One region of the Pantoea sp. App145 genome, then DNA from elsewhere that is predicted to be linked to it. Evidence: predicted binding sites of a transcription regulator. Region 1 holds the regulator's gene; each other region holds the start of a gene.
What was found. The regulator Fur, encoded in region 1, represses iron uptake genes when iron is present. The targets are predictions, from matches to a motif close to ATAATAATGAGAACNACTATCAA.
Positions count from the first base shown of each region.

Region 1 (8,007 bases):
TTTATTTTTGTTCTATCTCCCAAATCAAAACCTCGGCCAATTGTTACTCCAGATGAATTTCTCCTACATGAAGACGATATCCCGGGCTAATGTATTTTCCTTGAGTAATCTCTGCTGGTTTTAACATTGTTACCTTCGGCGCGAAATGTCAGCAATCCTTCCTCTGGTTCAAGCATGATGTCCTATCCTGCAACCTGAAATGTGGACCTCACCTTAGCGTGTCGATTTGGTGAAGTGAACTGTGTCCTCCACGGTGAAATTACCAATAAAAAAGGGTTCATGATCAACATGAACCCTTCTGCATCAACCATTAGCTGATCAATAAAAACTGCAAGAGCGGCAATATATTGTATGCCTGATCCTGTATCGCTTACGCGTTCTTCAGCACTTCACTGACAATCTCTACCGCTTCTTTCTCGATCAACTGACGATGCTCAGCACCAAGGAAGCTTTCACAGTAGATTTTGTAGGCATCTTCGGTGCCTGACGGACGAGCAGCGAACCAGCCATTTTCCGTCATCACTTTCAGGCCACCAATCGCCGCGCCGTTACCGGGTGCCGCCGTCAGGCGCGCGGTAATCGGGTCACCTGCCAGGGTATCGGCACTGACCATTTCCGGAGACAGTTTCGACAGCGCTGCTTTCTGTGCCGACGTTGCTGAGGCCTGCAAACGGTTGTAGCTCGGTGCACCAAAACGCGCAGCCAGCTCATCATAATGCTGCTGCGGGTTTTTACCGGTTACCGCCGTAATTTCTGCGGCCAGCAGGCACATGATGATGCCGTCTTTATCCGTGGACCAGGCTGTGCCATCGAAACGCAGGAAAGATGCCCCGGCGCTCTCTTCACCGCCGAAACCAAAGCTGCCATCAAACAGGCCATCAACAAACCACTTAAAGCCAACCGGTACTTCCACCAGCTTGCGGCCAATATCGTTCACCACACGGTCAATCATCGCACTGGACACCAGAGTTTTACCCACGGCGACATCTTTGCCCCATTGCGGACGATGCTGGAACAGGTAGTTGATCGCTACCGCCAGATAGTGGTTTGGATTCATCAGACCAGCCGGAGTCACGATACCGTGGCGGTCATAATCCGGGTCGTTACCGAATGCCAGGTCGAATTTGTCGCGGTAAGCCAGCAGGCCAGCCATGGCGCATTCTGACGAGCAGTCCATACGCACTACGCCATCTTTATCCAGATGCATAAAGCGGAACGTCTGATCGATCGCATCGTTAACGATGGTGATGTCCAGCTTGTAGTGCTCGGCAATACGTTGCCAGTAGGCCATGCCGGAACCGCCAAGCGGATCCACACCAATTTTCAGGCCCGCTTTCTGAATCGCCTGGAAGTCAATCACCTGCGCCAGACCTGCCACATATGGCTGAATCAGATCCTGTTCAACGATATGACCGCTGGCCCACGCCTGATCCAGTGGCAGACGCTTCACCTCTTTCAATCCACCTTTCATCAGCTGGTTAGCACGATCTTCCACCACTTTAGTGACGTTAGTATCGGCCGGACCACCATTTGGCGGGTTGTATTTGATGCCACCATCTTCCGGTGGGTTGTGCGACGGTGTGATAACAATGCCATCAGCCTGGGCACCACCACGTTTGTTGTGCTCCAGGATGGCGTTAGAAATCGCCGGCGTCGGCGTATAACCGTTGTCCTGCTGCACAATCACATCCACGCCGTTAGCCGCCAGTACTTCCAGTACAGACAGAATCGCCGGTTCAGACAGCGCATGCGTGTCTTTACCGACATAGCACGGGCCAGTGATGCCGTTCTTTTTACGTTCTTCCGCAATCGCCTGAGCAATCGCCAGAATGTGCATTTCGTTGAAGCTCTGACGTCCTGCGCTACCACGATGGCCGGAGGTGCCAAATTTCACCGCATGTTCCGGATTAGCCACATCAGGCTGCAAAACGTAGTACTGAGAGGTTAATTGTGCAACGTTAATCAAATCGCTCTGCTGGGCGGGTTGCCCGGCACGGGGGTGATTGGCCATTGGCGCTTCTCCCTGACGCTTCAGTTTAAATGGTGCCGCAAACTTTCTCTGTCAGTTCCGGTGGGAACTGCATGGCTAACATGATGTGCTCCACCATGCTGCATTTGCGACCAGTATTGGTATTGGTGATCACCCAATACGGCGTGCCGGGCACGTGCTTCGGCTTAGTATGGGTGCCATTTTGCAACAGCGTATGCTCGTCACCCGCGAAATAAACACGGGTACGCCCCTGCAGTGACGCAGTGGCCTCAGCAAAGGCTGCGGGATCAAGACGATAGAGCGTTGACAAGACCAGCATGAAGCGGTTAACCGCCTTTTTTTGCTCCGCATACTCATCGGAAAGTAGCAGTTCACGTACCGCGCGAACGCGATCCTGCGGGCGCGGTTCGCTGCGCACTGGCTGTGATTCTTTTGCTACAGCCTGAGCCACAGCAGGGGTTGCAGGGGCACTCTGACCGGCAGTGAACTTCAGCATGCGGCGCAAAATTTCGGAGGCGCTTTCGCCAATGTGCTGGGTGTGGCTGGCAATATAACGGTAGAGTTCTTCGTCAACTTCAATCGTTTTCATCTTTTTCCGTACGATTCTGGCAAATGACAGAACCACGCATTTCTGCAAAGGCCTTAGCAAAATCCTGCCGTGCAAAATGTGAGCGGGTTCTAACATGAGGATTATAAAGTTAAATCCCAGGCTGCCGATAGCGCTGGCATCGTTTCAGGGCAAAAGTCAGATAATGCCCTAATACCCACCTGGCTGGCTCCTGGACAGGTGGATCCATGATAACCTAAGCGAAGCTCACAACCGTAAGAACTTTGCCATGATTTTGAATGCCCGTCTGCAAACTGAACAATCTGCCCCCGAAGCTACCCCTATTCTGTTAATTCATGGCCTGTTTGGCAGCCTGGATAACCTTGGTGTACTGGCACGTGGCCTGCGCGATGCCTGCCCTACCCTGCAGGTTGATGTGCGTAATCACGGCCTCTCCGGCCGCAGCGAAATCATGAACTATCCGGCGATGGCGCAGGATATTGTCGAAACGCTGGATGCCCAGGGCATCGATCGTGTCAGCGTCGTTGGTCATTCGATGGGCGGTAAAATTGCCATGGCGTTAAGCGCCATCGCACCGCACCGCATTGAAAAACTGGTGATGATCGATATCGCTCCGGTCGATTATCAGACGCGTCGCCATGATGAAATTTTCGCCGCTATCCGTGCCGTAAGCGCAGCAGGTGTGACGCGCCGCAGCGAAGCCGCTGAGGTGATGCGCACCCTGCTGGATGAAGAAGGCGTGATTCAGTTCATTCTGAAATCGTTCCAGGACGGTGAATGGCGGTTCAATGTGCCGGTGTTGTGGGATAACTACACCACTATCTCCGGCTGGGAAGAGATACCTGCATGGCCACATCCGGCGCTGTTTATCCGCGGCGGTGATTCACCCTATCTGGATAATCAGCACCGTGATGCGTTGTTGCGCCAGTTCCCCCAGGCACATGCGCATGTCATCAGCGGCGCCGGGCACTGGGTCCATGCCGAAAAACCTGAAGCCGTTTTGCGCGCAGTGCGCCGATTTTTTGTACTGTAAAAGCAAAAGCTTGCCGCGAACCGTTTAAGGTTGGCGTAGTCAGGGGCGCTGGAGTATGATGTCGCGCTAAAAATTTGCCACGGATGATTTTTTCACCGTGGCCGGGCCGATAATGTATAAATCGCGCAGCGCCTTTCCGCCGTTCGCGCCCACTCAGTTTTACAAATCATGGCAAAAGAACAGACTGACCGTACCACGCTCGATCTCTTCGCTGATGAGCGGCGTCCCGGTCGCCCCAAAACCAGTCCGCTGACGCGTGACGAACAGTTGCGGATTAACAAACGCAATCAGCTGAAACGCGATAAAGTGCGAGGATTGCGTCGTGTTGAGCTGAAAATGAGCAGCGAGGCCGTTGATGCACTCAACACCCTGGCTGAGCAACAAAACATCAGCCGCAGCGAATTGATTGAACAAATGCTGCTGGCGCAGCTCAAACTGTCGTAACAGGTGCAGACCGCACGCAGGAACAAAAGTCACGGCTTTACAAGTTCCGCCACTTTGCCCGGTCTGCTATCATTCGCTGTCATTACATATTCAATATCAGGATTTAAGAGGTCACTTAACCCATGGCAATCGTAGGCATTTTCTTCGGCAGCGATACCGGCAACACTGAAAACATTGCAAAAATGATCCAGAAACAACTGGGTAAAGACGTGGCCGAAGTGCATGACATTGCCAAGAGCACTAAAGAAGATCTCGAAGCATTCGATATTCTGTTGCTGGGCATTCCGACCTGGTACTACGGCGAAGCACAGTGTGACTGGGATGATTTCTTCCCGACGCTGGAAGAGATCGACTTCAATGGCAAACTGGTTGCGCTGTTCGGCTGTGGCGACCAGGAAGATTATGCAGAATACTTCTGTGATGCGATGGGCACCATCCGTGACATTATCGAGCCAAATGGTGCGGTGATTGTCGGTCACTGGCCGACCGAGGGTTACCACTTCGAAGCATCCAAAGGTCTGGCCGACGACAAACACTTCCTTGGTCTGGCTATCGATGAAGATCGTCAGCCGGAACTGACCAACGAACGTGTTGATAAGTGGGTGAAACAGATTTTCGATGAGCTGCAGCTGAAAGACATTATCGAAGCCTGATCCCCTTTCCTACTCAATGTGGGCGCTGGCTCACATTGAGAATCGGAAATTCCTATAAAAATAATAGCCACGTTTTTTTAACTTTTACCTGCAAATCTGTAGAATACCCGTAACGGTCATCCGCTTATTCCTCTGGCATCAGAATGAGGCTGAGTGAAATGGAAACAAAGACCTGTACGATCCCCGCCGGCGTTAGCGACATTTATCCCTACAGCCATTGGTGATTTCAGGACATGCCCTTGGTTTTCATTTCACTGCTTGAGTTCTATAATGAGACGCAAATGAGAATGCGCGTGATCGACATCCAAGGCCCTGCGCCGCAAGTGACTAGCAAAGTAACAGGACAATATCCGCATGACTGACAACAACTCCGCATTGAAGAAGGCTGGCCTGAAAGTCACTCTACCCAGACTGAAAATTCTGGAAGTGCTTCAGGAACCCGAGTGCCATCACGTCAGTGCGGAAGATTTGTACAAACGCCTGATCGACATGGGCGAAGAGATTGGTCTGGCAACGGTATATCGCGTTCTTAACCAGTTTGATGACGCGGGTATCGTGACTCGTCATAACTTTGAAGGTGGCAAATCCGTCTTTGAACTGACGCAACAGCATCATCATGACCACTTGATCTGCCTGGATTGTGGCAAAGTGATCGAGTTCAGTGATGAGTCTATTGAGACGCGTCAACGTGAAATCGCAACACGTCACGGTATCAAACTCACCAACCACAGCCTGTACCTGTACGGCCACTGTGCGCTGGGAGACTGCCGCGAAGACGAGACGCTCCACGATAAGCAATAAAATGTGCTATGCAGTATGAAAAAACCGGTGCCAGGCACCGGTTTTTTTATTCCTGAGATTACAGAACCAGCGTTTCCTGCAGGTAACGCCAGCGTGGAATGGAGGTGGTGCAATCCAGCACCGCCAGAGAAATACGACTCTGGTTGTTGCCGTTCATCATCTGCAACTCACGATATTGAATAGTCACTTCCTGGCTTTGCTGTGAAATGATGGCGTGTTCGCTGGTCGCGATGCGCATCCCTTCCCGCTGACCACGTAACTGGCGGAACAACACCTCCATCGCATTTAAATCCAGCTGTTTACCTTGCGGGGTCACCATTTTGAAATCCGGGTGAAAATGCGAGAGAAACAACTCAATGCTGTCGTCAGTGTCCTCTGACTGATTAAAAATACGTTCGATAAGCTGATGTAAAACCACTACGCTGTGTTTGGCTTCCTGAGCGAGACTCGTCATTTTTTTTCCTTTTACAACCCGCAGAGCAACGTCTGGGAGCGCATAGCCTACCTGAAATACAGTTTTTCACACTCGCAAATGGATTAATTTTACTAAAGTCAGATTAGTTGCAAATCCCGGTAACAAACGCATTTCACACCCCACAGCATAAAAGGTTGCCAGCCCGAAATTACAACCAATAAAAAAGGGCGATTGCTCGCCCTTTCGTGATGATATGGTGATAACGACAAAAAGGATTAATCGCCGATTTTCGCCCAGGTATCACGTAAACCGACGGTGCGGTTAAACACCAGCTTAGAGGGCTGCGAGTAAACGCTGTCTGCGCAGAAATAACCTTCACGTTCAAACTGATACGGCGCCAGCGCATCGGCGTCACGCAGTCCAGGCTCGACAAAGCCCTGTTTGATTTCCAGCGAATTCGGGTTAATGGTGGTGAGGAAGTCCTCAGCCGCTCCCGGATTTGGCACGCTGAACAGACGATCGTAGAGACGGAATTCCGCAGGTAACGCGTGGATCGCTGAAACCCAGTGGATCACACCCTTCACCTTGCGGCCATCAGCCGGATCTTTGCTCAGGGTATCAACGTCACAGCTACAGTAGATGCAGGTGATATTGCCTTCTTCATCTTTCGCCACGCGCTCTGCACGGATCACGTAAGCATTACGCAGACGGACTTCTTTGCCCAGCACCAGACGTTTGTACTGTTTATTGGCTTCTTCACGGAAATCCGCACGATCGATCCACACTTCGCGGCTGAACGGCACATCACGCGTACCCATCTCCGGTTTGTTGGGATGGTTTGGCATGGTGATAATTTCTTCATGACCCGCAGGCAGATTCTCAATCACCACTTTCAGCGGATCGAGGACCGCCATCGCACGCGGCGCGTTCTCGTTAAGATCGTCACGAATGCATGACTCCAGCGATGCCATTTCCACGATGTTGTCCTGCTTAGTCACGCCAATGCGGCGGCAGAACTCACGAATCGAGGCGGCGCTGTAACCACGGCGGCGCAGACCGGAAACGGTCAGCATACGCGGGTCATCCCAGCCTTCGACGATCTTCTCGCTCACCAGCTGCGTCAGCTTGCGCTTCGACATCACGGCATATTCCAGATTCAGGCGCGAGAATTCATACTGACGCGGATGCACCGGAATGGAGATGTTGTCCAGCACCCAGTCATACAGACGACGGTTATCCTGGAATTCCAGGGTGCAAAGCGAATGGGTGATACCTTCCAGCGCATCGGAAATGCAGTGGGTGAAATCGTACATCGGATAGATGCACCATTTTTTGCCGGTCTGATGATGTTCAGCAAACTTAATACGGTACAGCACCGGATCGCGCATCACGATAAAGTTGGATGCCATATCGATTTTGGCACGCAGACAGGCTTTACCTTCCTCGAAACCGCCATCGCGCATTTTTTCAAACAGCGCGAGGTTTTCAGCCGGGGTACGATCACGATACGGGCTGTTTTTGCCCGGCGCAGTCAGGGTGCCACGGTATTCACGGATTTCTTCTGGTGTCAGCTCATCAACATAGGCGAGGCCTTTGTTGATCAGTTCCACTGCGTAGCTGTACAGCTGGTCGAAATAGTCTGAGGAGTAACAAACGTCTCCGCTCCATTCAAAGCCCAGCCATTGCACGTCACGCTTGATGGATTCAACGAATTCCATATCCTCTTTCACCGGGTTGGTGTCGTCGAAGCGCAGATTGCACTGACCCTGGTAATCTTGTGCGATACCAAAGTTCAGACAGATCGATTTCGCATGGCCAATATGCAGGTAACCATTGGGCTCAGGCGGGAAACGGGTATGCACGCTGTTGTGCTTACCGCTCGCCAAATCTTCGTCGATAATCTGACGAATAAAGTTCGTTGGGCGGGCTTCAGCCTCACTCATCTCAAAATCCTCAAATACAATACGGGTGATTTGTACTACGAAGTAACGGAGTATGATCCACAAAGCGCAGGAGGGAAACAACCGTTTGTTGGCCGTTTTAAAACAAAAAAGGCAGGAATCGCTTCCTGCCTTCCGGGTTCATCACAAGGACTTAACCTTT
Region 1 covers NZ_CP133290.1:1,601,319-1,609,325, forward strand. The annotation lists gene RCF31_RS07340 (hypothetical protein) at 1-23, opposite strand, end outside; gene pgm (phosphoglucomutase (alpha-D-glucose-1,6-bisphosphate-dependent)) at 371-2,011, opposite strand; gene seqA (replication initiation negative regulator SeqA) at 2,037-2,579, opposite strand; gene ybfF (esterase) at 2,827-3,591, shown strand; gene ybfE (LexA regulated protein) at 3,760-4,035, shown strand; gene fldA (flavodoxin FldA) at 4,158-4,688, shown strand; gene fur (ferric iron uptake transcriptional regulator) at 5,043-5,489, shown strand; gene RCF31_RS07375 (hypothetical protein) at 5,548-5,943, opposite strand; gene glnS (glutamine--tRNA ligase) at 6,180-7,847, opposite strand; gene nagE (N-acetylglucosamine-specific PTS transporter subunit IIBC) at 7,999-8,007, opposite strand, start outside.

Region 2 (8,007 bases), on a different replicon from region 1:
CGTAAGTGGTGAGGTCCGGGTTTGCCATATAGGCACGCACGCGTTGCTGCTCGGGGACAGACCGCAAACGATCAGCCACCAGCTGGCGACCTGCAAAGGCAGCATTAATCAGCGTTTGCGCCTGTTGCTGCTTATTCACCACCTCACCGATAAGCGTGATGCCTTCCTTAATACCCAGATTATAGGCCTGTTCTTCATCCTGCATGGAGGGATTGATTTTGCCCTGCTGACCCGCGTCGTCATGCCGCAGAGAGATAGCGATCACCGGAATGCCGAGGGCGGAAATCTTATCGATCATCTCTTTCGGCGCATAGTTGGTCACAAACACCACCTGCGGATGGAGTGCCACCAGGCTTTCCACATCCACATGGGTAAGATCGCCAAGCATCGCTTTGTGATTGAGCTCCGGCACCAGCGTGGCGTAGCCGTCACCCAATTGCTGCTTCCAGTTTGCCAGGATGCCGACGATTTTGTCGGTGGCGTTCAGTTGCACCAGCAAATTCAGGGTTTGATGTTGCAGCACCACGACACGGTCCACCTTGTCGGGAAGGGTGACCTGGCGGCCGATCTGATCGGTGACCACCCGGCTGGCAAAACTGTGCAGTGAAGTAAGCAGTAAAACGCTGGCTAAGGCAAAGCGGGAAAAAGGGCGGTTCATAATGGCTCCTGATATCGATATGCACAGGATTATATAGCGATATGTGCCATGACTAAATATACGATTGCTCTTTTAAAAATTAACGATATATAATAATTTACATAGCGATAATAATAACCTTACAAAACAATACCATAAATCAATCTTTTTTATTCAGTAAAGCAATGGCCAGGAAATGAAAATTAATTCGCGTAACACCCCGGTTATCAGTTTAATTAGCTTAAGCGTACTGATAGCGATTAATGCCAATGCGGCAGAAAACACCACAGAGCAACCTGCTCTAACCGTCACCGCAGTACCCAGTCAAACCCCTTCATCTGTCGATAAAAAAGCCACCTTGGGTAATTTAGGCAGCCAGGAAATACGTAATACCCCGTGGTCGGTTGAGACAGTTTCTCCGCAATTGATAAAGCGGCAGCAACTGAAAAGCATCACCGATATCTATCGCTATATGCCTTCGGTACAGGGGGATGGCGCGCGTCCACAGACGCGGGGTATGCAGGGCAGCGTGGTACAAAACAGTATGATCGATGGGTTGAATGTGGTCTCAACCACCGATTACGCCGCTGAGCAGTTTGATCATCTGGAAGTGCTGAATGGTCTGGCCGGTTCGCTTTATGGCCCCGCCAACCCGGCTGGCTTATTCAATTTTGTCAGCAAGCGTCCAACCGATACGCCGCAGCATAGCATTACGGTCGGGGGCGGAACCGGGCTCAGCCATCTGCTGTCTGGCGATTTTAGCGGTCCGTTGGATGACAACGACCGGCTGCGCTACCGCCTGAATATGCTGGATGATGAAGGTAATGGTTACGTAAAAGGCAGTAAGAAACGTCGTCAGTTAGTGAGTCTGGCGCTGGATGCTAACCTTACCGACAAGACGGTGCTGGAGACCAACTTTAGCTATTACCATTTCTATGACAAAGGCTTGCCGGGTAAATTTGCGCTGGGCAGTGGCCTGACATTCCCCGCCGCGCCTGATCCGAAAACTGCGCATCTGGGCCAGTCCTATGCCGGTGATAACAACCATACGCTGACGGCGGGCGTCCATCTGAAGCACGATTTTGACGGCAACTGGCAGGGCGAAGTGGGGGTGTTACGACAAATCGCCGATCGTGAGTCAACGGCAGTCACTAATACCTTTACCGACAATAAAGGCCATTACACCACCACCACGTCCTCGGCCACCGCCAGTCGTTTTACCATCAACAGCTACATGGCGAATCTGAATGGTGAAGTGGATACCGGCTGGATTCATCACCAGATTTCCACCGGCCTGCGCGGTTTTGTCTGGAAAAATATGAATCCGATAGCAGGGGGGACTTCAACGCTGGGCAGTGCCTCGCTGGATAATCCGCAGGCCTTTGCTGAACCTGATTACCCGGATTTCACCGATCGCTACCATTCGGCCACTGCCACGCAACACGCCTTCCTGTTGAGCGATAACCTGTCGTTTTCACCGCAATGGAGCCTGTTGCTGGCAGGAAGCGAAAGTTTGCTCAGTTCGTCCAACTACAACAAAGCAGGCAGCCGTACCAGCGAATCGTCAAACAGTGGCTTTAGCGGTTCTGCCAGTTTGATGTACAAGCCGGTTGACCCGCTGACGCTGTATGTCAGTTACGCGGATAGCCTGCAACAGGGGGATACCGCACCAACCGGATCGAATAACGCCGGGAACATCCTCGCGCCTTACCGCAGCCGTCAGGTGGAGATGGGCAGCAAACTGGCGATTAACAACAAACTTCTCCTCACCGCCGCGGTGTTTCAGATCAAGCGTCCTTACGCCTATACCAATGCCAGTGGCGACTATGCCATCGATGGCGAACAGCGTAACCGGGGTATTGAGTTGATGGCTGATGGCGATGTCACTGATCGCTTACATATTTACGGTGGCATGACGTGGCTGGACCCGCGTTTGTTAAAAACCGCCAGTAAACAGACCGAGGATAAGCAAATCGTTGGTTTGTCGCGCTACGTCGCCAGCCTGTTTGCTGCCTATGATCTGCCGATGCTGAGTGGCACGGATATCCACGGCGGCCTGCATTATGTAGGTCGGCGCAGCACCGATAACCAGAACAATGGCTGGGTGAGCGGTTATACCACGCTGGACGCAGGAACAGCATGGAAAACCCAACTGTTCAATACCGCCACCACCTTCCGCCTGGATGTGACCAACCTGACGAATCGCCACTACTGGACCAATATCGTACCGGGTGGACTCAACGGTTACAGCGGTTCGGGTTACGCCAGCGCCCAGCTGGGCGAGCCGCGTATGGTTCAGGTATCCATGCAGCTTAACTTCTGACGGGAATACACCGATGTTGAAACCGATTTGCCGGTTAGCGCTGGCGCTGCCGTTATTGCTGGCCAGCGCCACTGGCCTGGCGCAAACCGTGACTGACGATCGTGGTAACCGGGTGGAAATCACCCATCCGGTTAACCATATTGCGGATGCCTGGTTTGCCCATCATTCGTTGCTGATGACGCTGGGGGCGGGTGACCGCATTGTCGCGACGGTAAACCATCCGGCAGATCGGCCGTGGATGTTTAAGGTTCAGCCGTCACTGAACCAGGCTTTACAGGCGCATGGTAAAACCTTCGCCAGTGAAGCGCTGGTGGCGCGCCATGTAGATGCGGTCTTTGTCCCGGCCAATGATCCGGATGCCCAGTCCTACCGCCTGGCGGGCATTCCGGTGCTGGAAATGCAGTTTGATGACTTCGACTCGATGAAGCGTTCTCTCACCACCACGGCAGCGGTGATAGGCACGCCTGAGGCGCAGGCACGAGCTGTGGCCTATAACCAGTATCTGGATCAGCAAATCGCCAGCATTCAGGCGAAAACTCAGGGATTGACCAACAGCCAGCGCCCGACTGTGCTGCATATTCAGTCGCTCCATCCATTGAAAGTGGATGGCCGCAACACGCTGATTGATACCTGGATCAACCTTGCTGGTGGGCGCAATGTGGCGGCGGGGATTGATGGCAATATGAAGCCTATTTCTCCGGAGGATGTTATTCGCTGGAACCCGGACGTGATTATCATAGGTGCTGGTGCGGGCAATCTGGCGGATTCTGATTACGCGGGCCTTTTCAATAGCGTGAAGGCGGTGCGGAACCATCGTGTCTGGCAGAATCCGGCGGGCGTATTCCCGTGGGACCGTTATGGTACAGAGGTTGCGTTGCAGATTCAGTGGGCCACCGCGAAGCTCCACCCGGAACTGTTTCCCGCACTGAACATCAATGAGGCGACGCGACGTTTTTATCGCCAGTTTTATCAGTATCCGCTAAGTGCTGCCGAGGCTGAGCGGATATTGCAGGCGCTGCCGCCAGCCTCCTGATAAATAAAATCCCTGTCATATCAATCTGTTTCCTTTACATATCTCTACAATCGCAAAATAACCTCTGCCGGCTGGTGAACAACCCAGCTGGCAAAATTTCACAGGTGTGTATTTTTAATACAGAAAACCGCCAAACAAGAGCCCCCTGATTAATCAGGGGCTTCCTTAAGGTTAACTTAATGTTGTGATGTTCGTCACGATGGTTTGCCAGATAATATCTGGCGAACCAGAGATCAAATAGTGTTTTTCCTTTTTTTACTTCGTCGCTGTTGGGGAATATTTATTATTTTTATGTGTAGTGATACTAATAATTATTATCATTACGCTTTTAGCGACTATCTGGAGCACTCTACTTGCTGGCGACGTTCATTATCGCATTGCGCGAAGGTCTTGAAGCTGCATTAATCGTAGGTATTATCGCCGCTTTCTTACGCAAAAATGGCAAACCACTGACTGCCATGTGGGTGGGCGTGGTATGTGCTGTCATTCTTTCCCTTGCTGTCGGTTTTGTACTGAACCTGACTGAGAATGCCTTACCGCAGGCACGTCAGGAGATGATGGAATCCATTATCGGCCTGGTTGCGGTGTTCTTTGTTACTGGCATGGTGATGTGGATGAACTCCCATGCTCACAACCTGAAGCGTCAGCTTGAAACCGAAGCTGCAGAGGCGATCACCCGTTCCAGTGCGATGGCGCTGGCAAGCATGGCCTTTTTGTCGGTGCTGAAAGAAGGGTTCGAGACCAGCGTCTTCTTACTGGCAACCTTTTCTGCCTCGCAATCGGCAATCTGGGCGGCGGTGGGTGCGGTTCTGGGCTTGCTGGTGGCGATTCTGGTGGGATGGGGCATTTATGCCGGTGGGATTCGTATCAATCTTTCCCGCTTCTTCCGTTTTACGGGTCTGTTCCTGATTCTGGTTGCCGCCGGATTAATCATCTCCGCCTTACGCAGCGCCCATGAAGCGGGCTGGCTGAATGCGGGGCAGCAGCGCGTTGCTGACCTCACCTGGCTGGTGACGCCGGGTACGATTCAGTCTGCACTGATCACCGGCGTGCTCGGTATCCCGGCCGATCCCCGACTGGTGGAGTTTGCTGGCTGGCTGATTTACATCGTCGCAGTTGCGGCATTGATCTACTGGCCAGCACACCTGCGACCGGCACCCAAACGTGCGGCGCAATTCACCGCCGTGACCGGAGCAGGCCTGGCGCTCACCGCTCTGCTGCTGTTCCTGGTTTATCCGGCACCGAATGCCGATATCCCTGATGAAATTCCGCTGGTGAGTCGCACTTCGCAGCAAACCGTGGGCCATATCAGTAGCCAGCCTGCTACAGGCAAACCCCAGTTTGCCGTTACCCTTGAGGGGCTACCTGCCGCAGCGCTGACGGTGCCTGATGATCAGTTAAGCAAAGTCACCACTTCGGGTAAGCAGGAGTGGCAGGCAGATTACAGCTATGAGCCAGCCGATGCCAGCTCGCCACTGACACTGGACCAGGTGATGGAAGCCTATGGCAACCGCATTCCGGTGGGATTAAGCCCGGCGCAGCATCCCGGCCCGTATCAGGCGAAATGGACAGTGAATTGCAGCGTGGATGCCACCATGCTGCGTGGCGTGGTGGTGACCGCCGAATCGCACTCATCAACCTATATCACGTTATCCGGCAGTGGCCTGCAATCGCCCCGTACCATCAGCGCCCGCGCCCGCAATGCAGAAGCGGGCTGTGACTGGCAGATCAGCCCGGCGTTTTCACAGGATATCGAGCAGCGCCTGCGTGATGCGGTGGCTGCGCAGGATGTCTACCACTTCTGGGCCGTTATTTTACCTTCGCTTTTTGCCATTCTGGCCTTCACCTGCTTTTTCTCAGCCAGTCGTCAGTTCAGACGGCTAAAAGGTGATCGCGCCCGAGGACGCAGCAAACAGGGACTGCTGGACAGTTCAACTCACCAATGACATTGCCTGAAAAACAAACAGGAAGGCACGATGAAGACAAAACCGTTCACCAAAAAATACGCGCTCATTGCGGCAGGGATTTCCGCGGCTCTGCTGCTTTCGGTTGATGCGCAGGCCGCAACGCAGGCACCTGTGAAAAACGGTGTTTCGCAGGTCAATATCACCATGACCAGTGAAGGCGATGGCACCTGCCATATCGACCACACCACTGCGAAAGCGGGCCCGGTCACCTTTACCGTCGTGAACAAAACTGCGACGTCACTGACTGAGCTGGAGTTGCTGAGCGACAACCGTATTCTGGGTGAAAAAGAAAACCTGGCACCGGGCCTGCCAGCGGTGAAATTCACCCTGACGCTGGACGGTGGCACTTATCAGATTTATTGCCCCGGCGCGAAGCAGGAGCTGACTAACTTCACCGTGACGGGCAAGAGTGCGGCGGCACCATCAGGTAGCGCGGCGACCTTACTTAACGAAGGGGCGAAAGGTTATGGCGCTTATGTCAGTGGCGTGGTCGATGCCATGGTGGTGGCGGTCGATCGTTTGAAGGCGGATATCGATGCGGGCGACCTGGAAAAAGCCAAAGCTGACTACGCCAAAGCGCGTCCCTTCTATGAACGTATCGAATCTGATGTCAGTGGTTTCGTGTTGCCGGGCTTTAAAGCCACCGATAATGCGGGCAACCTCGACTATCTGATCGATATGCGCGCGTCTAACCTCGATCCGAAAGTGGGCTGGCACGGTTTCCATGCGATTGAACGCGACCTGTTTGAGAAAGGCGCTATCACTGCCGAAACGAAGCAAACTGCGGCGGAACTGCAGGCCAATGTCGGCAAACTGGACAAACTGATCAAATCCATCAACTTCAAACCGGAAGACCTGGCGAACGGCGCCGCGGATCTGCTGGAAGAAGTGCAAAGCACCAAAATCAGCGGGGAAGAAGAAGCGTTCAGCCATCTTGATCTGATCGATTTCGCCGGTGATATCGAGGGTGCCGAGCAGGCATTTGCCTTCCTGAAACCGGGTCTGGAAAAAATCGATCCCGACCTGACCAAACGCGTGAGCGAGCAGTTTGCTGCCGTGCATGCGTTACTGGAAACCTACCGCGATCCAGCGATTCCGGGGGGGTACAAATACTACACCGCCGAGCTGAAAGCTTCCGATGGCGCAAAACTGAGCCGTGCGGTGCAGGCGTTGCAGGAACCTTTATCAAAAATCGCTGAAAAAGTCGCAACCAGCGGAAAATAATCGATGAGCGATAAGTCAAAACCGGCCAGGGAGGCCGGTAATTTCACCCGACGCGATTTGCTGAAAGGGGCGGTGGCCAGTGCGCTGGCTGTTCCGGCCATCAGTGTAGCGCATGGACAGAATGAAGCGATCCACAACCCTGAGGATCGTGTTGATCTTTCTCGTGAGCATGCTTTTTATGGCACTGCGGGTCAGGCGGGCATTGAGACGCCACCGCAGCGTCATATTATGTTTATGACCTTTGATTTAACCTCGCACAATCCGCGTGATTTGCAGGTTTTGCTGGCACGCTGGTCATCCGCCATTGCGCAAATGATGCGTGGTGAAACCATTGGTCAGGTAGAACCGACTCGCACCAGCGGCGTGGGCAATGATACCGGCGAAGCGATGGATCTGGGACCCGCCTCGTTGACCGTCACCGTGGGCCTGGGGCCGCGTATTTTCAGCGAAGCGATGGGGCTGGCGGATAAAAAGCCTGCGCTGATGCGTGAGTTGATTCAGCTGCCAAGCGACAACTTCAGCCCGGAACTGACTGGCGGTGATCTCTCCATTCAGGCTTGTGCGGATGACCCTCAGGTGGCTTACCATGCGGTACGCAACCTGGCACGTATCGCCAAATCGACAGGGACAGCGGCCACACGCTGGTCGGTATTGGGCTTTGGTCGTGCCTCGGCCGGGAAAGGGCAATCCACGCCGCGTAACCTGTTTGGTTTCAAAGACGGCACGCGCAATATCACCGAAAAAACCGATTTTAACCGCCATGTGTGGATCAAAGATGATGGCCCGGCCTGGCAGCAGCAGGGTACCTACCAGGTGGTGCGGA
Region 2 covers NZ_CP133291.1:168,981-176,987, forward strand. The annotation lists gene RCF31_RS20700 (ABC transporter substrate-binding protein) at 1-658, opposite strand, end outside; gene RCF31_RS20705 (TonB-dependent receptor) at 834-2,960, shown strand; gene RCF31_RS20710 (ABC transporter substrate-binding protein) at 2,974-3,993, shown strand; gene efeU (iron uptake transporter permease EfeU) at 4,347-5,939, shown strand; gene efeO (iron uptake system protein EfeO) at 5,970-7,184, shown strand; gene efeB (iron uptake transporter deferrochelatase/peroxidase subunit) at 7,188-8,007, shown strand, end outside.
Region 2: a site for Fur is predicted at 4,292-4,314, ahead of efeU (iron uptake transporter permease EfeU). Genes of this name have one in related genera too.

Region 3 (8,007 bases), on a different replicon from region 1:
AGCAGCCAGGCGCAGAGTGAAACGGTCACGGTGACGGTAGCGGCATTAAGCAGCACGCCGCCCCACCCTTCGTCACCGAATCCTAACAGTTGCCAGTCGATAGTCATAAGCGTCAGGCATTACTCCGCAGGTGCGACGTTCTCGCCGAACCACTTAATAGAAAGCTGTTTCAGCGTACCGTCTTTGATCATTGAGACCAGCGCAGCATCCAGCGCGGCTTTCAGCTCCGGATTGTTTTTACGCAGCGCAATCGCTGAACCCTGGCCCAGCACACCACCAACAAAACCATAGCCGGTGCTGTTCACGGTATCCGCATGTTTTTTCACATAGGCATTGAGGTTAGTACGTGACGCCATCACCGCATCAACGCGGCCATTCAGCAGATCGGCGAAGGTTTCAGGGCCACCCTGATAGGTGCGGATGGTCGCCACATCAGACAGATATTTGTTAAGGAAGTCAGCCTGGATGGTGGCAACCTGCACCGCAATGGTTTTGCCTTTGAACTTCGCTTTCAGCGCGTCGATGGCTTTGGTCATACCCGCTTCATCACCGGCCTGCACCACTTCGTTGTTACCTGGCAGGGTATCCAGCGCACTGCCTTTCAGGGTGACAAAGCCCGACACGCTGACAGTGTATTGATGGGTGAAATCCACTACTTCTTCACGCTTCGGCGTGACGGTTACCGCATCGACCACCGCATCGTATTTGCCATCCACCAGGCCGGGGATCATGCCTGACCATTTCTGTGCCACCAGCTCGTATTTGAAGCCAACGCGTTTTGCCAGTTCTGCCACCATATCCGGCTCATAACCGACAATTTTACCGCTTGGCGTGGATTGGTTGAACGGAGGATAAGCCGCTTCGGTGGCAAATTTCAGGGTGCCAAAATCTTTCGCCTGGACCAGAGCAGAAGTGGCAAGCAGCAGCATGCCAACGGAAGCGGTGAAAAGCCCTTTACGCATCATCATAAAACCTCAGGATTTGTTATTGATTGCTGGAGAGTAAATCGATGGCTAAACGGGCTAACGCCTGAGTGCCTGCATGGATACTGCGCTCGTCGGGCTGATAATCCGAGTTGTGCAGGTGATCGTCGCGTCCTGGCGCGCCGGAACCAATATGGATCTGGCATCCCGGTGCCCGTTCGGTAAACAGCGAGAAATCCTCAGCGCCAAAGCTGGCACTGGGTTTAGCGATAATCGCTTTACCGAACTGATGCGACAGGATGGTTTCCAGTTGGTCAATCAGCGCATCGTCATTCATCAGTGGTGGTACACCGCGCTGATAATTGACCTCGATACGCGTATTCAGCGCCAGCGCCACCCCCGCGCAAATACGTTTAAACGCCGTCTCGATATGTGCGCGTGCCGCCGGGGACTTCGCCCGCACCGTGCCCTGAATCAGGCAGCTATCAGAAATGATATTGTGCGTGGTGCCACCGTGGATATGGCCAACAGTCAGGACCGCCGAGTTAGCCGGATCGAGTTCACGGGAAACAATAGTTTGCAACTGGGTGATCAGATGCACCGCCGCAATGATCGGATCGGTACCCATATGCGGGCGTGCCGCATGGGTTGAGGTGCCGTGCACCACCAAATCAAACTCATCGCTGGAGGCCGTGCTGGCCCCGCGTGTCAGGCCGATTTCACCGGCCGCCAGTTCCGGCTTGTTATGCAGCGTAATCGCCAGATCGACGCCATCGGCCGCACCATCGGCGATCATCGCTTCCGCACCACTTTCCGGCGTTTCTTCCGCAGGCTGAAAAATCAGGCGTACCGTGCCATGCAGCTGGTCACGATAATGCGGCAGGATGGATGCCACGCCCAGCAACGTCGCGGTATGAATATCATGGCCGCAGGCATGCATTTTGCCCGGATAATTGCTGCTGAACGGCAACCCGGTTTGCTCGTGAATCGGCAGCGCATCCATATCGGCACGCAATAATACGGTTTTACCGGGATGAGCACCGACAATGTCCAGCATCACACCGGTTTTCCCTACGCCGGTTTTCGGCGTCAGGCCGAGAGCTAACAACTCCTGCTCAACGATTTTCGCGGTACGGTGAGTATCGAAACCCAGTTCAGGATGGGCGTGAATATCACGACGGATATTGATGAGATGTGCTTCCAGGCTTTCGCTTCTGGCACTGATTTCCCGGGCCAAAGTGGCTTGATGGTCTTTCATGGTTGCGGTGATCTTTTTCAGGCTTGCGCCCGGCCTTTATGGCATTTTTATGAAGAAAGTCTCCGTATTTATTCACAGCCCCAGGCAGAATGCAACGCGCAATCTCGCGGGTTACTTGCTGAATTTTCGTGATATTTTGCTAATCCCCTGCGAAAGCAGGATAAAAATCCATATGCGGGAAATGAAGCAGTCATAACATTCATAATCGACTGCGGATCATCAGTATTTCTGATTTTGTTACTGAACGAACGATTGCTGGATATTTAGGCAATCTGGCTGTTGTACCAAAACCATAAGCGTATGCGGTAATTCATAAAAGCCATTCACCTGATTCAGTAAACTGGGTTTATTTGATGCACGTTGTTAGTAAGACGGCTTCATAAATTTTGTTTTACTATCAGGAGATTAATGTGATTCGGGCTTCAATAGCACATGCAGAACTTAGAACATATGATTTGAACACAGAACAAATCCAGCCAAGTCGGGCCTCGCAGGATCCGCTGCCTTTTACCAGCGGTAATGCAGCAAACCCCTACCTTGCCACTCCAATCTGTCCAGAAGCGGGGGGTGATATTTCCCCGCCTGCCCGTTCGGTCAATGCGCTTTTAGCTTTCCAGACTGATCAATTGAAAATTGCAGAATTTGTCATGGATAAATTGAAACTCAATAAAAGCACGTTGCAATTGATGCCTGGGCTTTTAAAAACGACAGATTCAGGCATTGATATAGCCAATAAAGAACAAATAAACACCTCAAAAAAATTAAATGGCAAACTCATCGATAATATTTCAACTGCATTCAGTAATAAACATCGAGTGCCCCTGAAAGACGTTAAAAGCATCATAAAAAAAGAATTCAAAGCAGCGGCAATAAAAATACGTAACAGCAAGAACTGGGACAAAATAAACACAAATATTGCACACGGCGGCCATAATTATACCAGCACCCTGACTCCTGCCGGGAAAATGAAGACTGGCACCCATGATATCTTCCAGCAATCCTATCTGGATAAAGGTGTTTGCAGCGCATCCACTACTGATACCCAACACGCCACCAATTTATGGATGTCGGAAATTACGGCTCCCGATAAGAATGGTCGCCCTGAGACGTTATTTAACGGCATCCGCCACGGTATTCTCTCACCCTACGGATTGAAAAAGAGCGATCCTGCTCGTCAGGCCGGAGCCATCACTCGGGCAAAGGAAGTGTTAACTGCAGCTTTATATGCAAAACCAGATTTGTTACAGCGCGCACTCTCCGGCCAGGTAATTCCTTTGAACCTGGTTTCCACCTCACTCGCCACCGCAAGCAAGCCAGGAAAAGAGGATGGTATGGTCGCTGACCAAATGCATGCCTGGCAAGCATTGACCCAACAAACGCCTCTGAGTCTTACCATCAGGGATGAACAGGGCGAATTAAAACAGATAAAGGTCAATCTGAAGGTTGTTGCATTCAGTCTGGGGGTTAACGAAATGGCACTGAAGTTCAAACTGGGCTGGACTGCCTCAGATAAATATAATGATCAGGCACTGAAGCAACTATTTGGTCCTGAACTGAAATTCACTAAGCAACCTCAAGGTATGGTCGGCGAATATCTGAAAACCAACCCTGAGAATGGAGAAAAAGTACGGGAACTTAGCCAGCAGCTCAGGGATATCTTTATTAAAAAATCCCACCATCATGATGGAGGTGAGCCCTACAAGGCAGCACAACGCATCGCCATGCTGGCATATGAAATTGGTGCTGTACCGTGCTGGAACTGTAAAAGTGGCAAGGACAGAACAGGCATGCTGGATGCAGAAATCAAAAGGGAAATTATAAGTCAGCATCAGGGAAAACCCTTAAGTCAACCGGGTCGCCTGCAAAGTAAAGCAGATAAGGAATTATTTCAGAACGTCCTGGTTAATGGTGGTAATGCAGAGGTTCAGGTGTATAACACCAGTGTTGCAGGTAATAAAGTCATTAAGTCCTTACCTCTTCCCGGGATGAATCTGTCATTTAATGAGCGTATTGGAAACAACCAGGTATTGAAAGCAACACAAGGGCTATCAAAACTGGTTTGTAGCTGAGGAATTATGTCGAATATTATTTATAGTCTTTATGACGCTCTCGGGTTGGAAATAGACGGTGATGACCCGGTTTTAATCGTTGATGAGGAACTGACCATTTACTTCAATGAGTCAGACCATACGCTGGAGATGTGTTGTCCTGTTGGGCTATTGCCGAACACGGTAGATGATTTGCAAAGAGTCCTGCAACTTAACTATTCCAGCCCGGTGGTGCTGGCAACGGATGCCGATAAGACTGCGCTGTTAGCCCTGTTACGCCTTCCGGCAACCAGTGCTGCCGCAGAAGTAGAATCGGGACTCCACCAACTCATCAGCGTGTCCCGCATGCTATGTAAAAATGGCTTTTCCAACGCAGTATAGTTTTGAACGGGCGTTGAGAAACAGGGAAGATCAACGGGCGAAATTAGCACGGATACCATCGCCCGATGCCCCACTACAGGCGGGCATCGGTGATCATCAGGCTGGCGATTTCACCCTGAAATCCGCAAAAAACGCTGTGGCGTATCACCCAGCAAACGGCGGAACATGGAGATAAACGCGCTGGGACTTTGATAGCCGAGCTGGCTGGCAATGCGCAGTACCGGTTGTCCCTGTGCCAGTTGCACCAGCGCTTCTGATAATCGCAATTGCTGCCGCCATTGCGTAAAGGTAATACCGGTTTGATCGCGGAACAGACGCGCCAGGGTACGCGAGCTGGCCCCGACGCGATGGCCCCACTCTTCCAGCGTGTCACTACTGGCCGGAGTTTGCAGCAACTGCTGGCAAATGTTCATCAGACGACGATCGGCAGGTAACGGCAGCACACAGACCGGCCCCTCGGGTGCGCGATGGATTTCATCCAGCAGCAACGGTGTAATCAGTTCCACCCGCAGCGGATCGGGGTTAGATTGTTGTTCCATCTCCACCAGCGTCTGCATTAACGCCTGGAGCAAGGGCGAAATCATCATGCTGCGAGCTTCCGGCCAGAAGGCGCGAGCCACCACCGGTTCCAGATACAGACTCAGGCTACGAATATCGCTCAGTGCCGTTAACGCATGAGGTAAAGTCCCCGGCAGCCACAGCGCCCTGCCCGGTGTTAATGTCCATGATGCGCTGTGCGTCTGCACCCGCATCACCCCCTGCAAACAGAGCACCAGCTGCGCCACTTCATGGGCATGCCAGCGCTCCTCACGCCCCGCGTGATAATGCATTTCCCGCGTGGTTAATAAGGGTAAGGTCGGGCTGGCATCGGTTAGCCGTGGTTTGTTCAACACCATCACATCCAATCCTGTCAGATTGCCGATTGCTGTCCGCTTTGCGTTATTGAACCAATCAATCGCGCGAAGCCGCCAGCGCGGCGCTATCAAATAAAATAGTAATGATTATCATTTGTATCACTATTTAGGGCCGTTGGACTATATCGGGGATAAAAATCTTGCGTCATCGCACTTTTCAACGCACACCACTGAACGCCTTATTGCTGGTGCTGTTCAGCAGCACACCAGCATTGGCGGCAGATAACAATAATAATTCGCATGACAATACGCTGACCGTCACCGCCAATAACGTGGATACCGATGGCAGCGATGCCGACAGCTGGAACCAGGTGGCGAAAAAAGCGGATTCTGCCACCAAAAGCAGCCGCACGTTAATCGAAACGCCACAAAGCATCTCGGTGATCACTCAGGCGCAGATGGCTTCCCAGGGTGCACTGAACGTGGCCCAGGCGTTGCGTTATAACAGCGGCATCGGCTCCGAAGGCGGTGGCGCTGATTACCGCTTCGATGATATCTACATTCGTGGTTTCGCGGCTGACGAGTTCCTGGATGGCCTGCGTCTCCCTACGGTGACTTACTGGTCGCGTCCGAATTTCGATACTTTCCTGCTGGATCGCGTCGAAGTGGTTAAAGGCCCGGACTCGGTGACCTTTGGTCAGGCTAGCCCGGGCGGCGTGGTTAACCTGGTGAGCAAACGCCCCACTGCCGAACCTATCCACCAGATTTTTGTCAGCACCGGTAGCCATAATCTGTTTGAAACCGGGCTGGATCTCTCCGGCGCGCTGGATAATGACGAACACTGGCTGGGCCGTATTACCGGCACCTGGTCTCGCAACGACACCCAGGTCGATTACACCAAATATAAACACTATGATATCGCCCCGGCGCTGACCTGGCAGCCCAATGACGACACGCGTCTGACGCTGCTCGGGCAGTTCCGCAAAGATCCCTACGCCGGGTTTTATAACCAGCTGCCGCTGGAAGGCAGCTTAATCCACCTCGCACAGGGCAATTACTCCGACAGCTTCTACGGCGGCCAGCCGGGCTTTGATTACTATCGCCGCGAGCAGGCCAGCATCGGCTATGACTTTATGCATAAGTTCGATGACAGCTGGAGCCTGCACCAGAACCTGCGTTATCTGCACACCAGCAGCGATTACCAGATGGTCTACCCGACCAATACCGTGGTTGATGGCTCAGCGACGGTAAGCCGTGACAGCATGCGCGTGATCGAATCCTTCAATGCGTTTGATGTCGATACTAACCTGCAAGGCAATCTGTATTCCGGCCCGGTTAACCATGCGGTGACGGTGGGCATGGATTATGTGCACGACGATTTACGTCAGAACAGCGGCTACGGCACCGCGTCTGATATCAGCTATCTCAACCCGGATTACAGTACGCCGGTTGCAAGCCCGTCGATTGATAACCACAGTCGTTCCTTTATGACCCAGCTGGGTTTTTACCTCCAGGACAGCATGAAGTGGAACCACTGGATCCTCAATCTCGGCGGACGTTATGACAAAGCGCAAAGCCGCGCACAGAACTGGGTCACCGATACCCGCACCGAGCTGAACGACTACGCCACTACCGGTCGCGCCGGTCTGATGTACCACTTTGACAATGGTATTGCGCCATATATCAGCTATGGCACCTCGTTCCAGCCGCAGTCCGGCACCTCCTGGGCGGGCGATCCCTTTAAGCCGACCAAAGGCAAACAGTCGGAAGTGGGAATCAAGTATCAACCGAATGGCTTTAATGCGTTGTTCAGCGCTGCGCTCTACGACCTGCGTCAGACCAATGTCCTGACCGCCGACCCGGAGCATGCTAATTATTCGGTGCAAACCGGCGAGATCCGCTCTCAGGGATTCGAACTGGATGCGAAAGCGAACATCACGTCACGCTGGCTGGTCAATGCCTCGTACGCGCTGACCAACCCGAAAGTGATCTCGGCTAACGATGATACCGAGGGTAAACAGCCGGTAGCGATCGCCCGGCAGACTGCCAGCCTGTGGACCGAATACGCCTTACCGGGGATGCTTGATGGCGTCACCATCGGCGGTGGCGGACGCTACGTTGGTACCAACTACGCCACCACCGACAACAGCCTGAAAGTACCGGCGGTGATGATTTATGACGCGATGATGCGTTACCGCTGGCAAGACTGGCAGCTGGCGCTGAATCTGCAAAACCTGACCGATAAACAGTACATCAGCAACTGTAACGATCTCGGTTGCCACTTTGGCCTGCGGCGGCAATTGATCGCCACGGTGAGTTATCAGTGGTAATTAGCCGTCGGCAGGTAATCCAGGGCGCGCTGGCAGGCGCTGCCCTGTTTTCGTTTCCGTTGCTGGCCGCAACCCGGCCACGTTGGGTGATCCTCGACTGGGGATTAACCGAAATGGCGCTGCTGCTCGGCGTCACGCCGGTGGGTGTCGCCGCGCCAGATTGGTATCGCCGCTTGTTCAGCCAGCCGCCGTTGCCCTCCCAGGTGACCGATG
Region 3 covers NZ_CP133291.1:604,893-612,899, reverse strand. The annotation lists gene RCF31_RS22565 (ABC transporter permease) at 1-107, opposite strand, end outside; gene RCF31_RS22560 (transporter substrate-binding domain-containing protein) at 120-968, opposite strand; gene RCF31_RS22555 (M20 metallopeptidase family protein) at 985-2,181, opposite strand; gene RCF31_RS22550 (inositol phosphate phosphatase SopB) at 2,592-4,250, shown strand; gene RCF31_RS22545 (hypothetical protein) at 4,257-4,610, shown strand; gene RCF31_RS22540 (AraC family transcriptional regulator) at 4,721-5,506, opposite strand; gene RCF31_RS22535 (TonB-dependent siderophore receptor) at 5,665-7,794, shown strand; gene RCF31_RS22530 (ABC transporter substrate-binding protein) at 7,788-8,007, shown strand, end outside.
Region 3: a site for Fur is predicted at 5,602-5,624, ahead of RCF31_RS22535 (TonB-dependent siderophore receptor). Genes of this name have one in related genera too.

Region 4 (8,007 bases), on a different replicon from region 1:
CGGCCTTCACCTCCATAATAATGTCTTCGCTGACGGAGCCATACTTGTTGCTGGCAGTCACGCGAAACACGCCGGAGCCGCTTTGATTGGCCGCCACCCATGCGCATGGGGAGGTCAGCGTCGGGCCTTTCAGGCACTGGCTGGTTGTTGCTCCCTGTTTTTCCTGTACCTGGAAATTGCCGAAACCTAGGATAACAATCCAACTGAAATCTATAGCATATTGGGTTCCTGAGGCATCCATGTCATAGGCAGAGGATTGGTTAACCACGCTCCGCACATTTGCCACATTGATGAGAGGTTTCTGCTGTCTGGGGTCACCTCCCGGCGTGCTGTCGCTATCGAATTTCACACCCACCAGCTGATAAAACGTTTTATCGGTATCACGAATGCGCTAGGCCGCATAAATCTTTTGCTCTCCTGTGTGTTCAGGAACGTTACAGACGTGGTGAAGAGGAGAATCGCCATCTGAAGCAGATGTTCGCTGATTTAAGACTGGAAAACCGGGCGATCAAGGACGTAAAAAACTTTAAAGCCAGTACTGAAGCGGGAGCTGGCCACTTATATGGTTCAGGCATTTTCTCTGAGCGTCCGTCAAGCTTGCAGGATTCTGTCGCTGAGCCGTACGGTTTATCATTATCGCAGGACTTACAACGTGACGAACCCGTTATCGCCGCGCTTTAGCAGGCGGCTGAGTGCTATCCCCGTTACGGCTTCAGCAAGCTGTTCCGGATACTGCGCCGGCATGGGTATCCCTGAAATCACAAACGTGTGCACCGGATTTACTGTCTACTGAAACTTAATTTCAGGCGCAGAGGCAAACAGCGGTTGCCCGCCAGTAATCTGGCGCCTCTGGCAGTACCTGCATCACTCAATCAGAGCTGGTCAATAGATTTTATGTACGTTGCGCTGACCTGTGGACGGCAATTTCGCACTTTCAATGTGGTGGATTACTTTAATCGTGAAGCACTGGCGATTGAGATCGACCTGAATCTGCCAGCACAATACGTTATCTGGGTACTGGAGCGTATTGTTATTGGTCGGGGATATCTGCTGAAGCTCAGGATGGACAACGGCCCGAAATTTATCTTACTGGCTCTGGCCGAATGGTCCGAAAGATATGCGGTAATATGCGAATTTATTAAATAGGGCAAACCAACTCAGAATGCTTTTATTGAACGCATCAACCGGACATATCGTATGGAAATACGGGATTTTTACCTGTTCAGAACACTGAATGAGGTAAGGGAAATCACAGACAGATCGCTGACCAAATATAACTGCGAACACCCGCATGAATCCCTGAACCATATGACGCCCGAAGAATATCGCGTGCTGAATACTGACGCCGGAATCTCAGAAAGTGTCTGGAACTAAACCGGGACCTTTACATGGGCAATGCGGCTGGGCGTGCATGGTTAGCAAACGCGGTGAGTGGGAGATAATTGGCTACAGCTGTGGGGGACAGTTTTTTACTTACCGGCAATACCTATACCTTGCTGAACGGCACCTGACCAGATAATGCAGATCCGGTGCTGTCTATATCAGCACCGGGTCCCCGCTCTGGTTTAGTGATTTTAACTAAAACGCATTCATATTTTTGCGGGACGGATGCCATAGCTCCTTTAATTGCATCTATCGGCATAATAAAGCCTCCTTATTTTTAGTGACCAGTTGCACAAATAAACGAATGGGTAATTTGTGCATGGCAGAATGTAAAACTGTACTGGCAAAGCGGTCTTGCATCCCGTCGTTTCAAAAGATCACTCCCGATAACTGGAAGCTGTGATCTGATCCGATGTCTGAAGTAGATAGAATATAGTTACAACATACATTATAAGAGTAAATTATCGTGCCAATCTCAGCATTTGTACTGGTCATATCTTCTTTATGTAACTATCTGAATTGTCTGATGCTTTCAGAGCAGGGCTGTGTTATTCGCTTTCCATAATGAATTGCTCGTTGTTAACCCGCCATTGAAGTTAAAGCCTGATTGTTCGCCACAACCTGATCCTGGATCAAAAGTGGGAATGGTTATCATTTATATAATCATCACTCCTTGTTACTAAGCTGGCTGATGATATGCAAATTAAAACCAACCGCGTTTATCGGATTGCAGGCTATAAAAGCCCGATTAATCCTGCCTGGCGGCAAAAGCTACTGACGATGGGCATGATCCCCGGCGCGCTTATTGAAGTTATCCGCGTGGCCCCGATGGGCGATCCGGTGCAAATCCGCACGCGGCGCATCAGCCTGGCAGTACGGCAGCAAGATCTGGCGGCCATCCTTCTTGAGGAAATGACCGCATGAAGAAGTTAATCATTGGTTTGATCGGCAACCCGAATACCGGCAAGACCACCTTATTTAACCAGCTTACCGGTGCACGGCAGCGGGTAGGCAACTGGGCGGGGGTGACAGTTGAGCGCAAAGAAGGGCAGTTTTTTACTGCGGCTTCGGATGTGCATTTGATTGATTTACCCGGCACGCGCTCGTTAACCACCATTTCGGCGGATACCTCGATAGATGAAAGTATTGCCTGTCAGTACCTGTTTAACGACCAGGCCGATCTGGTGATCAATGTCGTGGATGCGTCGAATCTGGAAAGTAACCTGTTTCTGACAGTGCAACTGCTGGAATTAGGTGTTCCCTGCATTATCGCGCTGAATATGCAGGATATTGCTGCCAGTCAGAATATCAGCATTGATATTGATGCGCTTTCAAGCCGACTGGGATGTCCGGTGGTATCCCTGACGTCAACCCGTGGCGCAGGGATTGCCTGTCTCAAGGAGACCATCGACCATCACCATCACCGTGCGCCGATGAAATGGGTGGCATATCCGGCTGAGGTTGAAACCATGATCACCCGCCTGCGTGCCATGATGTCGTCTGCTATCCCGGAACAAAAGCAGTACTGGCTGGCATTGCAACTGCTGGAAGGGGATCTCAACAGTCAGAAAATCTGTCCGGAGGTAGTGCAACATCTGCCGGAGATCAGTAAAGAGGCAGGTGGCGATCCGGGTATGGTGATTGCCGATTACCGTTTCCGCGCGATTACCGATCTCTGTGCCGCCGTCAGCAATATCCATCAGTCAACACCGGGCCACCTTACCGGCATGATCGATAAGGTGGTTCTTAACCGCTGGGCGGGCATCCCGATATTCCTCGGCGTGATGTATCTGATGTTTGTGCTGTCGATCAATATCGGTGCGGCGCTGCAACCGGTGTTTGATAGTGGCTCGGTCGCCTTGTTTATTCACGGTACGCAGTGGCTCGGCTACACCTTCCATTTCCCCGACTGGCTGACGGTATTTCTGGCGCAGGGGATCGGTGCAGGTATCAATACGGTGCTGCCGATTATTCCCCAGATTGGCCTGATGTATCTTTTCCTGTCATTTCTGGAAGATTCCGGTTACATGGCGCGTGCTGCCTTCGTCATGGATCGCCTGATGCAGGCACTGGGTCTGCCGGGTAAATCGTTTGTGCCACTGATTGTCGGCTTTGGCTGCAATGTGCCGTCAGTGATGGGGGCGCGTACGCTGGATACGCCGCGTGAACGCCTGATTACCGTACTGATTGCTCCCTTTATGTCCTGCGGTGCGCGTCTGGCGATTTTTGCCGTGTTTGCTGCGGCATTTTTTGGTGCTCACAGTGCCAGCTTGGTGTTCTCGTTGTATGTGCTGGGGATTGCCGTGGCAATCATCACCGGGTTGATCCTGAAACATACGTTACTGCGGGGTGAAGCCTCACCTTTCATTATGGAGCTGCCGGTTTACCATCGTCCTCACCTGAAGAGCCTGCTGATTCAGACCTGGCAGCGCCTGAAGATGTTCATTATCCGCGCGGGCCGGGTGATTATCCTTGTCAGTATGATTATCGGGGTGCTGAGCAGCTTCTCGTTTAACGGTAATACGGTGAAAAACATCAATGACTCTGCGCTGGCAGCGACCAGCAAAGTGATTACGCCGATTCTCCAACCCATTGGGGTCACGGATGATAACTGGCAGGCCACAGTAGGGCTGGTGACGGGCATCATGGCAAAAGAGGTGGTAGTGGGTACCCTCAACAGCCTGTACACCGGTGAAGATGTGCAAAGCGGTGGTTTCAACCCTGAGGAGTTTAATCTGCTCACGGAACTGACAGGATCGCTAACCGCCACCTGGGAAGGGCTGAAAGCCGCAGTCAGTCTGGGGGCGTTAGCCAACCCGATTGAAGCCAGCAAAGGGGACGGTGAGATGGCTGCCGGACAGATGGGGGTGATGAGTGCGAAATTTGGCAGTGTTTTTGCCGCCTACAGCTACCTGATTTTCGTGTTGTTGTATGTGCCTTGCGTCTCAGTCATGGGGGCGATAGCGCGTGAAGCGGGCAGAAACTGGATGCTGTTCTCTTTCTTCTGGGGTCTGAATGTGGCGTTCTCTATCGCCACCCTGTTTTATCAGAGCGTGACCTTTAGTGCGCATCCGGCCTATAGCGCAATCTGCCTGCTCAGTGTCGTGGTGGTGAATGTAGTGCTTATTACGTTACTGCGGAAATGGGGTAAACGCATCAAAGAGCAGCGTCTCAATATTCCGGTAGCCGAAAATGGTGCGGGGTGTGCTGGCTGCAAAGGCTGTTGTAATAGTTAACATTCAGGCGCAACACCTGTCCGGGATAGTATGACGGCAGGTGTTGCCAGAGACAGGTTAGGTGTGTGATTCATTGATATCGTTTCACTATATGGACGGAATAGACAAAAGTGGATTGTTGATGATGGGTGATATTTGCGAACAAAAGAGTCAGATTTTCATCTAACTTACAGTTTAAAGATGTATTATTCGGGTACGTGTTTGAATGCAGAATGTTAAGGAGCGAAAGTTATGCGACCATCGATTGCTCTCAACATGCAGCGTGGTGCTGTACTGGCAACGGTAAACCGCTATCGTACCGCTAATCCTCGGATTTTTGGTTCTGTACTGCATGGGACTGATAAAGATGGCAGCGACCTTGATCTGCTAGTCGATGCGCTTCCGGGAGCCACTTTGCTGGACTTAGGCGATTTGGAAGATGAACTGAAATCACTTCTTGGTATAGAAGTCGATTTATTGACGCCGGGTGACTTACCATCGAAATTTCGGGCGAAAGTTCTGGCTGAGGCCCGCCCTATATGAGTGAAAACCGTCTACCTGATTATATTGAGCATATCCAGCAAGCAGCGTCAGATGCTATCAGCTTTGTTGAAGGCTTAACAAAGGATGATTTTCTGGTGGATAAACGAAGCCAGCAAGCAGTCATTATGAGTCTTATTATCGTCGGAGAGGCTTCCACCAAGGTCATGGATGGCTATGTGGATTTCACCCAAAAGCACTCGGAAATTCCATGACGTAGCATGCGCAATATGCGTAATCGCATGGCTCATGGGTATTTTGACATAAACCTTGATGTGGTGTGGGACACGGTGAAGGAATGGTTGCCAACGTTGTTGAGTCAACTGCCAATAGTGCTTGAGGATGCTGAAAATGGAGATGCTGGCTCCTAAGAATAATCTTTTGATCCCATCATTCGATTGTGCTGATATCTGCGCTACCATTTACGCAATGTGGGGCGAGAAACGCCACAGCGACTGCATACGAACCCCGCATCACCAGACGTTTCAACTGTATCCGCTGCTGAATTTCCCTGCTCACAGTGAGGCATTATAGTGAAGCGATGTCTATGAATCACACAGTTCAGGTTACACGATTGATGGTTAAACCCGCCATTTCTCCGCCGGTATAATGGGCGCTACCTTCGAGATTCATAATCAAATTCTTTCCATTGAACTCGACACGGTGAAGTTCAGCGCCATCCTTCAGAGTAAGAATTTGTGTTAGTTTTTCGGCAGCGTCGCCCGGCTGCGTTGTGGGGAATCGCTGAATACCATTAATAACGATCTTAACATTCCTGGTTAACCTGAATGAGGATAAGGCGACGACCGATATATCATTAACGCAGTTCATTTTTACATGATGAACGGATGAGTGTTTACCGATCTCCATTTTGTTGCTATTCAACTCGAGTGTCCCACCGATGGTGGATGAGTCTATGGAGATGCTGCCATTGCTGAGGGTAACGTCGTATTTAACTGCGGAATGGTCTTCCAGGGAAACATTGCCATTATGGGCAATTATCGAGTCAGCATTGGAACGCGTTAATGCTACAGTTCCTCTGGAACTGTTAATGTTTTCAACATGTGAGTGATGTAATGTGCAGGACCCGTTGTGGTTGATTAAGTCACCTTTGATGGTGGTTTTTTCTATGGGTGCATGGCCTAAATCAATTTCAACGTTTCCCTGGATTTGACAATCCTCTTTAAGAATAACTTTTCCGTTATATTGTTTGATGGCAACAGGTTTTTCTGGTTTTCCGGCCCGGCAATCGGTGAGAATAATATCACCGCGGTTTGAGGTTGTTGTGCCGTTAATATCTGTTCCGGTTTTTTCAATTTTCCCATTGGCTGAATATATACCGGGAATTGCCGGTCGGTGGCTGGCGGTGTTCTGATTGCCGTGGCTTGTGCCGGAAATGCTATTAACATTCATCATTCAATTCCTTTGAGTCAGGTGTATATAAACGTGCCAGTTTTAAATTTTTACCGGCAGAAGGTAGCAGAAAATGCAGCAGTCAAAGGCGATGATATTCAGAAACCGATTAAACTCACAAAAAAATCAGCCAGAGCATATCTGGCTGGTTGTAATCAGAAGAAATCAGAGATATTGGGTGAGTAACGTCTCAAGGCTATTTTGATCGATGGCAAACAGGCGGATGCCTTCGGCAAGTTTTTCGACTGCCATCGCATCCTGATTATGCGCCCAGTAAAATTCCGCTTCTCTGATGGCCGCGGGTCTGGACTGAAGCTCGCCGTCGTAAGCCAGCGGGGCAAGAACAGCCGCTTCGCTTTGCTGCAGCTGTGCCAGCAGATTAGGAGAAACCGTCAGACGATCGCAGCCGTTCAGCGCCAGTACCTGCTCCGGGGTACGGAAGCTGGCACCCATCACCACTGTCTGGTAGCCATGCATTTTGTAGAAATGATAGATATTGCGTACTGACTCAACTCCCGGATCGTTGTCGATGGTAAAAACGGTGTCCGGTTTATTCTTTTTGTACCAGTCATAGATCCGTCCGACAAAAGGCGAGATCAGGAAAACGCCAGCATCGGCGCAGGCCCGGGCCTGAGCGAAGGAGAACAGCAGCGTCAGATTACAATTGATGCCTTCTTTTTCCAGCACTTCGGCGGCACGAATTCCCTGCCAGGTGGCAGCCAGCTTGATCAGAACACGGTCTTTGGTGACACCTCTCTCTTCATAGAGGGCGATCAGTTCCCGCGCTTTATGAATGCTGGCTTCGGTGTCAAAAGAGAGCCGCGCATCAACTTCGGTTGAAATACGTCCCGGCACGCTTTTCAGGATCAGCGCGCCAATGCTGACAGCCAGATAATCGGCGATGACTGAGGGGTGGACTTCTTTACCAGCCTGACGCGTCTTTACTGCCGTGACCGCATCTTTTATCAGCTGTTGATATTGCGGCAGCTGCGCTGCTTTATAAATTAATGACGGGTTGGTGGTGGCATCTTCGGGTTGATAAGCCAGAATGCTGTCAATATCCCCACTGTCGGCGACAATAATGGTTCGCTGTTTTAATTGCTCAAGCTGGTTCACAATCTTTACCTCGATAATATGTTTAGCCGGATAACCGGGAACATCCTTTCCCCGGTTATTAATCGCATTAAAAGATTATTTCGCGAGAGCGACGCGTGAGGTCAGACCCGGCATATTGAAGCATTCCGCTTCATTCTGGATCATGTCTTTAATTTTGTTCACTACATAACGCTCAGGTTCCACACCAAAGGAACGCAAATTGGCGAACAGGGTTTTCATTTCTTTCACGACATCTGGTTTTTCATAATTATAATGACCGCTGAGTTCAAGAATTTCTTTCAGCAATGCCGGCTCATTAAAAATCTGTTCTTCTGACTTATTTTTATGCTCATCGGTCATC
Region 4 covers NZ_CP133292.1:299,971-307,977, forward strand. The annotation lists gene RCF31_RS24355 (hypothetical protein) at 1-349, opposite strand, end outside; partial or broken gene RCF31_RS24360 (IS3 family transposase) at 448-1,374, shown strand; gene feoA (ferrous iron transporter A) at 2,080-2,307, shown strand; gene feoB (Fe(2+) transporter permease subunit FeoB) at 2,304-4,619, shown strand; gene RCF31_RS24375 (nucleotidyltransferase family protein) at 4,851-5,141, shown strand; partial or broken gene RCF31_RS24380 (DUF86 domain-containing protein) at 5,138-5,509, shown strand; partial or broken gene RCF31_RS24385 (IS481 family transposase) at 5,557-5,657, opposite strand; gene RCF31_RS24390 (hypothetical protein) at 5,700-6,554, opposite strand; gene tal (transaldolase) at 6,717-7,667, opposite strand; gene RCF31_RS24400 (class II D-tagatose-bisphosphate aldolase non-catalytic subunit) at 7,743-8,007, opposite strand, start outside.
Region 4: a site for Fur is predicted at 2,022-2,044, ahead of feoA (ferrous iron transporter A). Genes of this name have one in related genera too.